DNA from 2 places in the Corynebacterium sp. 2571A genome. Region 2 is predicted to be linked to the other one. Evidence: predicted binding sites of a transcription regulator. Region 2 holds the regulator's gene; the other holds the start of a gene.
The links. The regulator LexA, encoded in region 2, represses DNA repair genes until DNA is damaged. The targets are predictions, from matches to a motif close to CGAACANNTGTTCG.

Region 1 (3,502 bases), on a different contig from region 2:
GCGGAGTAGACGTACTGGATGACCTCCTCGCGGCGGCCGGACTCAATATCGACGTCGATGTCCGGCGGGCCGTCCCGGTCCGGGGACAGGAAGCGCTCAAAGAGCAGGCCCGCGGAGATGGGCTCCGCGTTCGTGATACCGAGCGCGAAGCAGACCGCGGAGTTGGCGGCGGAGCCGCGGCCCTGGCACAGGATGTTTTCCCGGCGGCAGAAATCCACCAGGTCCGTGACGATGAGGAAATAGCCGGGAAAGCCCAGCTGCTCCACCACCGCGAGCTCGTGTTCTATCTGTTTTTTCGCGCGCTCGCGGATATCGGCCGGCCGGCTGGCATAGCGCTTGCGCGCCCGCACGTCAACCAGCTCGCGCAGCCAGGTCATCTCCGTGTGCCCGTCCGGCACGTCAAAGTGCGGCAGGTTGGGCACCAAAACGTCCCAGCTGAAGCTGCATTCGCGCCCCAGCTGGGCCGCGGCGGCCAGCAGATCCTCGCGCCCGGGCAGCAGGCGCGCCATGTCCTCGCCGGAGCGCAGCCAGCTCGCCCCCATCGGGTGCTGGTCCGGGTCCGCCTGCTGCAGGGACTGCCGGTGGGCCAAGGCGTTTTTCGCCGCCGCCAGGCGGGCCTGGGTACGCCGCGCCGCCGCCGGGCGGGCGCTCGCTATAGCCCGCAACCCCCAGTCTTCCCGGGCGCTATCCAGCCGGCGGTGGCGGTCCGCGTCCGCCGGCACCATGGTGCTGGCGTATTCGAGCACCACGTTGCTGTCCCCGGCGGCGCCCACCAGCTGGCCTAGCCGGTCCACCCAGTCCACGTCGGCGAGGTAGACCACCTCCTCGCCCAGGGCGCGGACGACCTGCGCCAGCGGCGGGTAGGCGGTCTTGTCCTTCTCCCCGGCCGCCATCTTGGCCTGGGCGATAAGCCGCGACAGGCGCCGGTAGCCCTCCGGGCCGCGCACCAACACCGTCAGGACGCCCTCGTCCAGGCTCAGCTCGGCGCCGAAGACCGTGGGCAGGCCGGCACGGGCGGCGGCTTCGGCGAATTTCATCAGGCCGTAGAAACCGTCCCTGTCCACCAGCGCCAGGGATTCCAGCCCTAGTTCAACTGCGCGTTCGACCAGTTCCTCCGGCTCAGAAGCGCCCTGCAGAAACGAATAACTCGACACGGCGTGCAGCTCCGCAAACGGCACCGCGGACTTCTTTGTTTCGCGCGGCAAGTCCTGCTCAGCGCTGTGGTTTACGGGCACAGGTGTGAGCGCCGGGCGGCCGGAAAGGATCCGCTCCAGCCGCGACCAGCTCAGTGCCCGTCCGCCGTTAAACCTCACGCCGGACAGCCTAGCAAGATACGAACCCGTGTTCTAATTGCAGCAACCTTACAAACCAAGCAGTCTGTGAATATGCATAAAATCTGCAAGTAAATAGACAAAGCGGTATACAGGCTGTTAGGTTATAACCCATCGAGGTTGCGCGCCCCGCAACCCGCTTTATTACGCCTACCGGACGGCGCCCGGGCACTGCCCCGTAACACCGCCCGGCCTTATAAAAGTCACACAGAAAAGGACCATTCTCATGCAGATCCGCCGCGCCCTTGCCGCAGCCGCCGCCACCGTCGTGGCAGCGACCGGCCTCGTCGCCTGTTCCTCCGACTCCGAGGGAGGCGAAATCACCAAGGACTCGAAGATCTCCGTCGGCACCACCGACGCCTCCAAGAAGGCCTGGGCGGCGTTTGAAACCGCCGCCAAGGACCAGGGCTTCGACCTGGACATCGTCAATTACTCGGATTACACCACCCCGAACCAGGCCCTGGAGCAGGGCGAGCTGGACACCAACAACTTCCAGCACCTGAAATTCCTGGCCGAGTACAACAAGGGCAACGGCACCGACCTGGTGCCGATCGCCGCCACCGAGATCGTGCCGCTGGCCCTGTTCTGGAAGGACCACGACTCCCTGGACGGCATCGAGGGCGAGACCGTCGCCGTCCCGAACGACTCCACCAACCAGGGCCGCGCCATCAACCTGCTGGTCCAGCAGGACCTGGTCACCCTGAAGCAGGACGGGCTTTTGACCCCGACCCCGGCCGATATCGATGAGAAGGCCTCCAAGGTCAAGGTCACCCCGGTCGGCGCCGAGCAGACCACCTCCGCCTACAGCGAGGGCACCCCGGCCGTCATCAACAACTCCTTCCTGGAGCGCGCCGGCATCGACCCGACCACCGCGGTGGTCCAGGACGACCCGAACTCCGAGGAGGCCGAGCCCTACATCAACGTCTTCGCCGTGCGCTCGGAGGACGCCGACAACGAGACCCTTCAGGAGCTCGTCAAGATCTGGCACACCCCCGAGGTCCAGGAAGCCGTGCAGGAAGACTCCAAGGGCACGTCCGTTTCCGTGGAGCGCAGCCCGCAGGAGCTGCAGGACATCCTCAACCGCCTCGAGGAAGAGCTCTAAACTTCCTCCCCGGCACCTTCTACCCCGCCGACGCGCCCAGCTCAATGGCTACCGCGTTGCCGGGGTTGTGCCACGTTTAATGAACCCGCCACTGCACACGCAACTACCAAGGGGCTTTTAGTGACCGAATCACCCACTACCGGAACCCGCGTCGAGTTCCGCCACGTATCCAAGGTCTTTGAGCATAAAAAGACCACCACCCAGGCGCTCGACGATGTCAACCTGGCCGTGGAGCCCGGCGAAATCATGGGCATCATCGGCTACTCCGGCGCCGGCAAGTCCACCCTGGTGCGCCTCATCAACGGGCTCGACACCCCGACCGAGGGCGAGCTGTTGCTGGACGAGACCAACATCGCCGGCATGTCGGAGAAGAAGCTGCGCTCCCTGCGCCGCTCCATCGGCATGATTTTCCAGCAGTTCAACCTGTTTAACTCCCGCACGGCCGCCGGCAACATCGAATACCCGCTGCAGCTGGCCGGTGTGGCCAAGGCCGAGCGCAAGCGGCGCGTGCAGGAGCTGCTGGAATTCGTCGGTTTGGGCGACAAGGGCTCGAGCTACCCGGAGCAGCTCTCCGGCGGGCAGAAGCAGCGCGTCGGTATCGCCCGCGCGCTGGCCACCAACCCGCGCCTCCTGCTGGCCGACGAGGCCACCTCCGCGCTGGACCCGCAGACCACCCACGAGGTCCTGGAGCTGCTGCGTCAGGTCAACCAGAAATTCGGCATCACCATCGTGGTCATTACCCACGAGATGGAGGTCGTGCGCTCCATCGCCGACAAGGTCGCCGTCATGGAGAAAGGCCGCGTGGTCGAGCAGGGCTCCATCTACGAGGTCTTCTCCAACCCGCAGACCCCGGTGGCACAGCGCTTCGTGTCCACCTCCCTGCGCAACACCCCGGACCACGTCGAGGCCGACGACCTGCTGGCCCACGAGGGCCGCTTGTTCACCATCAACCTGACGGAAAACTCCGGCTTCTTCGGCGCGGCCGCCCAGCTGCGCGAGCGCGGCGTGTCCATCTCCATCGTCCACGGCGGCGTGACCACCTTGCAGCAGCACTCCTTCGGCAAGATGA
Region 2 (3,502 bases):
CACGCGGTGTCCCTGCGGCGCATCCAAAAGGCGGTCGATAAGCTAGCCTAGCGCGGCAGCGGGAGCCTAAAAACTGCTGCGGTCGCGGCGCTTCATCAGGCGGATCTCCGACTCGAAATCGTCCGCGCTGTCGAAGGACTTATACACGGAGGCAAAGCGCAGGTACGCCACCTCATCGAGGTCGCGCAGCGGGTCGAGGATGGCAAGGCCAATATCGTTGGCGTTGATCTGGGAGCTGCCGTGGCTGCGCACGGTCTCCTCCACCTCCTGGGCTAGGCGCTTGAGCGCGTCGTCTGAGACGTCGCGGCCCTGGCAGGCGCGGCGCACGCCGCGGATCAGCTTGTCGCGGCTGAAGGGCTCGGACAGCCCGTTGCGCTTAACCACGGACAGCACCGCCTTTTCGACCGTGGTGAAACGGCCCCGGCACGAAGAACACTCGCGCCGGCGGCGGATGGACGCACCCGCGTCAACGACGCGGGAATCAATAACGCGTGACTGCTCGTGGTGACAAAATGGGCAATACAATGTGGCTCGCTCCCCGTATCTTTCTAGCTTTCCGGCTCAATCCGCCACCGCAGATAAAGCGGATGCGCTACCAGTCTACTGCGCCGGAGCGCGCCTCAACCGGCCGGGCGAGCCCGCCTACTAGTTCAGGGTCGCCTGCTGGGTCACGGCGCTGTCCGTCGTGCCCAGGGAACCGGCCGCATCCGTGCCGTCGACCAGGCCCATGCCCGCCGCCAACGTGCCCAGGAAGACGGCGAATCCGAACACAGCACCGAGCGCGTAGTTGCCCTTCTGGCGCGCCTGCTCAGTAACGGCGCCGCGCGGCTGCCCTGCGAAATCCTCGGCACTCAACGCGGGCTGCGAACGACGGTCTGTTCGATTATCTAGCGTGAGGGTTCGAGAATAACGCTCACTCGTGCCGGCCGGCCCGCCTCCCGGCCAGCCGGCGTTGGGGTTGCGGTTTCCGGAAAAGGGGGCGGAAGGCTCCCACACCGCGGCCGCGGGGACCACGGAAGGCGCGAGGGCGCCGGAGCGGTAAGCTGCATGTTCGGTGTTAGCAATACGGCGGTCATCAAATGCGAGAGTCATAGTAATCTTTCCTTTCTTGGTGCCACCGAGTCTAAATCTGGACCCCGACATGGCGCCGGCTTTTCTTCGTTCGAATGTTCGAATTAGGTTCTGTGTTCGATTTATAGCAGGCTTCCCAGAGTTTGTCTAGCGCGCGGTCGAAGATCTCGAACATTTGTACTTTTCGTGCTAGAAATGAAGGTAGGAATTTACGCGGGCCCGCAGTGCCTGTGACCGACTATCCGACCTGCCAACCAACTTGGAGAGTTAAAGACCATGGCCCGACCCAGCAAATCCTCACAGAAGCCCACCCTGGACTCCTTGAGTGCCCGCCAGCGGCGCATCCTCGAGGTCATTCACGACGCCGTGCTCCTGCGCGGCTACCCGCCGAGCATCCGCGAGATCGGTGACGCGGCCGGCCTCCAGTCCACCTCCTCGGTGGCCTATCAGCTCAAGCAGCTGGAGGAAAAGGGCTTCCTGCGGCGCGATCCCAACAAGCCGCGTGCGGTCGACGTTCGCCACCTCAACACTGAGAAGGAAGACGCGAAGGCCGAGAAGGCCAGCAAGTCCGCCGAGCTCCCCCAGACCCCGCCGGACGCGGGCCAGGTCAGCTACATCCCCGTCGTCGGGCGCATTGCCGCCGGGACCCCCATCACGGCCGAAGAAAACATCGACACCTATTACCCCATGCCGGACGAGGTCGTCGGCGGCGGGGACCTCTACATGCTGCAGGTCGTAGGCGACTCCATGCGGGACGCCGGCATCCTCGACGGGGATTGGGTCATCGTTCGCTCGCAGTCCACGGCCGAGGAAGGCGACTTCGTCGCGGCCCTACTGGACGGCGAGGAGGCAACCGTCAAGGAATTCCACCGCGACTCCACCGGCGTCTGGCTGCTGCCGCACAATGACGCTTACTCCCCCATCAACGGGGACGAATCAGAAATCATGGGCAAGGTCGTCTCCGTGATGCGCAAGCTTTAATTCCCCGGAACATCCCGCGTTATTCCCCCTTTCTGAGGTAATCAGGCATGCAAAATCTCACGCCGTGTGTGTGATCCCGGGTCCGGTTTGTCCGATCTACCTCAAGAGATACCCAAGCAGCCCAAGAATCGGGCGCTTGGGTTGTTCTGTTTGTGTTTGCCCACGCGGTTTTTCTGAGACAATTTGAGTAGACCCATTTCACCGTGTGCGCTAACCCATCAGCGTGCGTACCCACGGACCGAGGAGAACTACCCCCATGTATGCAGAAGAACGCCGTCGGCAGATTGCGTCCCTCACCGCCGTCGAGGGACGCGTCAATGTCACGGAACTCTCCCACAAATTCAACGTCACCGCAGAAACCATTCGCCGCGACTTGGCCGTTTTGGACCGGGAAGGCGTGGTGCACCGCGTCCACGGCGGCGCGGTGGCCTCGCAGACCTTCCAGACCGCCGAGTTCACCCTCGACACGCGCTCGCGCTCGGCCACGGGGGCAAAGTCCGCGATCGCCGAGGCCGCCCTCGAGTTCCTCCCCGAGACCCCAGGCAGCATCTTCTTGGACGCCGGCACCACCACGAATGCCTTAAGCGACCTGATCGCCGCCAGCCCGCTGGCCAACCAGCTGTCCATCGTGTCCAACAGCTTGCCCATTGCCCTGTCCCTGGCTAATAACGGCATCAAGGACGTCCAGCTGCTGGGCGGTACGGTACGCGGCATTACCCAGGCGGTAGTCGGTGACACCGCCCTGCGCACCATGGCGCTGCTGCGCGCCGACGTCGCCTTCATCGGCACCAACGCCCTGACCCTGGACCACGGCCTGTCCACGGCGGACGCGCAGGAGGCGGCCATCAAGGCCGCGTTCGTCACCAACGCCCGCAAGGTCGTTGTCCTGTGCGACTCTTCCAAGCTGGGCAACGACTATTTGGTCAGCTTTGCCAAGATCTCCGACATCGACGTCGTCATCACGGACTCGGCGGCACCGCAAAGCTTCGTCGACGCGCTACGCGAGCGCGAAATCACGGTCGTCACCGCCGACGCTTAAAGAAGGGCCTTTCCCTCCCTTCCCCCACATACCAAACACCCGGCGCAGGCCCGCAACTTGAAAAGCGGGGCCTGGGCCGGGTGTGATGTTTTTCGGCGGCGTTTAGTTGTCCGCCGCGGGGCGGGAGAATTCCTCGATGAGCTCGCGGACCTTCTCGCGGGCCTCAGAGGGGCCTTCGCAGGACACGGCCGCTGCTGCGATCTTCTGGCAGTCCTCAAAGCTCAGCTCGGCTAGCTGCGCGCCCACGCCGGCAACGGCGGTCGAGGCGGCCGACAGGGAGTTAACGCCCAGGCCGGTGAGCACCGCGGCGAGCATCGGATCCGCGGCGGCCTCGCCGCAGACGCCGACGGGGACGTTGTTGTCGCCGCCGACCACGCAGGTGTGCTGGATAAGCCGCAGCACGGCCGGCTG

Region 1: QQS53_RS02235 (error-prone DNA polymerase) is a predicted target of LexA. The motif match lies at 1,335-1,348, and genes of this name have one in related genera.

The regions. Positions count from the first base shown of each region.
Region 1 covers NZ_JASTTE010000001.1:442,240-445,741, reverse strand. Annotated here, with positions in the region: gene QQS53_RS02235 (error-prone DNA polymerase) at 1-1,313, opposite strand, end outside; gene QQS53_RS02230 (MetQ/NlpA family ABC transporter substrate-binding protein) at 1,558-2,433, shown strand; gene QQS53_RS02225 (methionine ABC transporter ATP-binding protein) at 2,554-3,502, shown strand, end outside.
Region 2 covers NZ_JASTTE010000004.1:11,376-14,877, reverse strand. Annotated here, with positions in the region: gene hrpA (ATP-dependent RNA helicase HrpA) at 1-51, shown strand, start outside; gene nrdR (transcriptional regulator NrdR) at 67-525, opposite strand; gene QQS53_RS08775 (hypothetical protein) at 646-1,092, opposite strand; gene lexA (transcriptional repressor LexA) at 1,348-2,052, shown strand; gene QQS53_RS08765 (DeoR/GlpR family DNA-binding transcription regulator) at 2,309-3,091, shown strand; gene ptsP (phosphoenolpyruvate--protein phosphotransferase) at 3,194-3,502, opposite strand, start outside.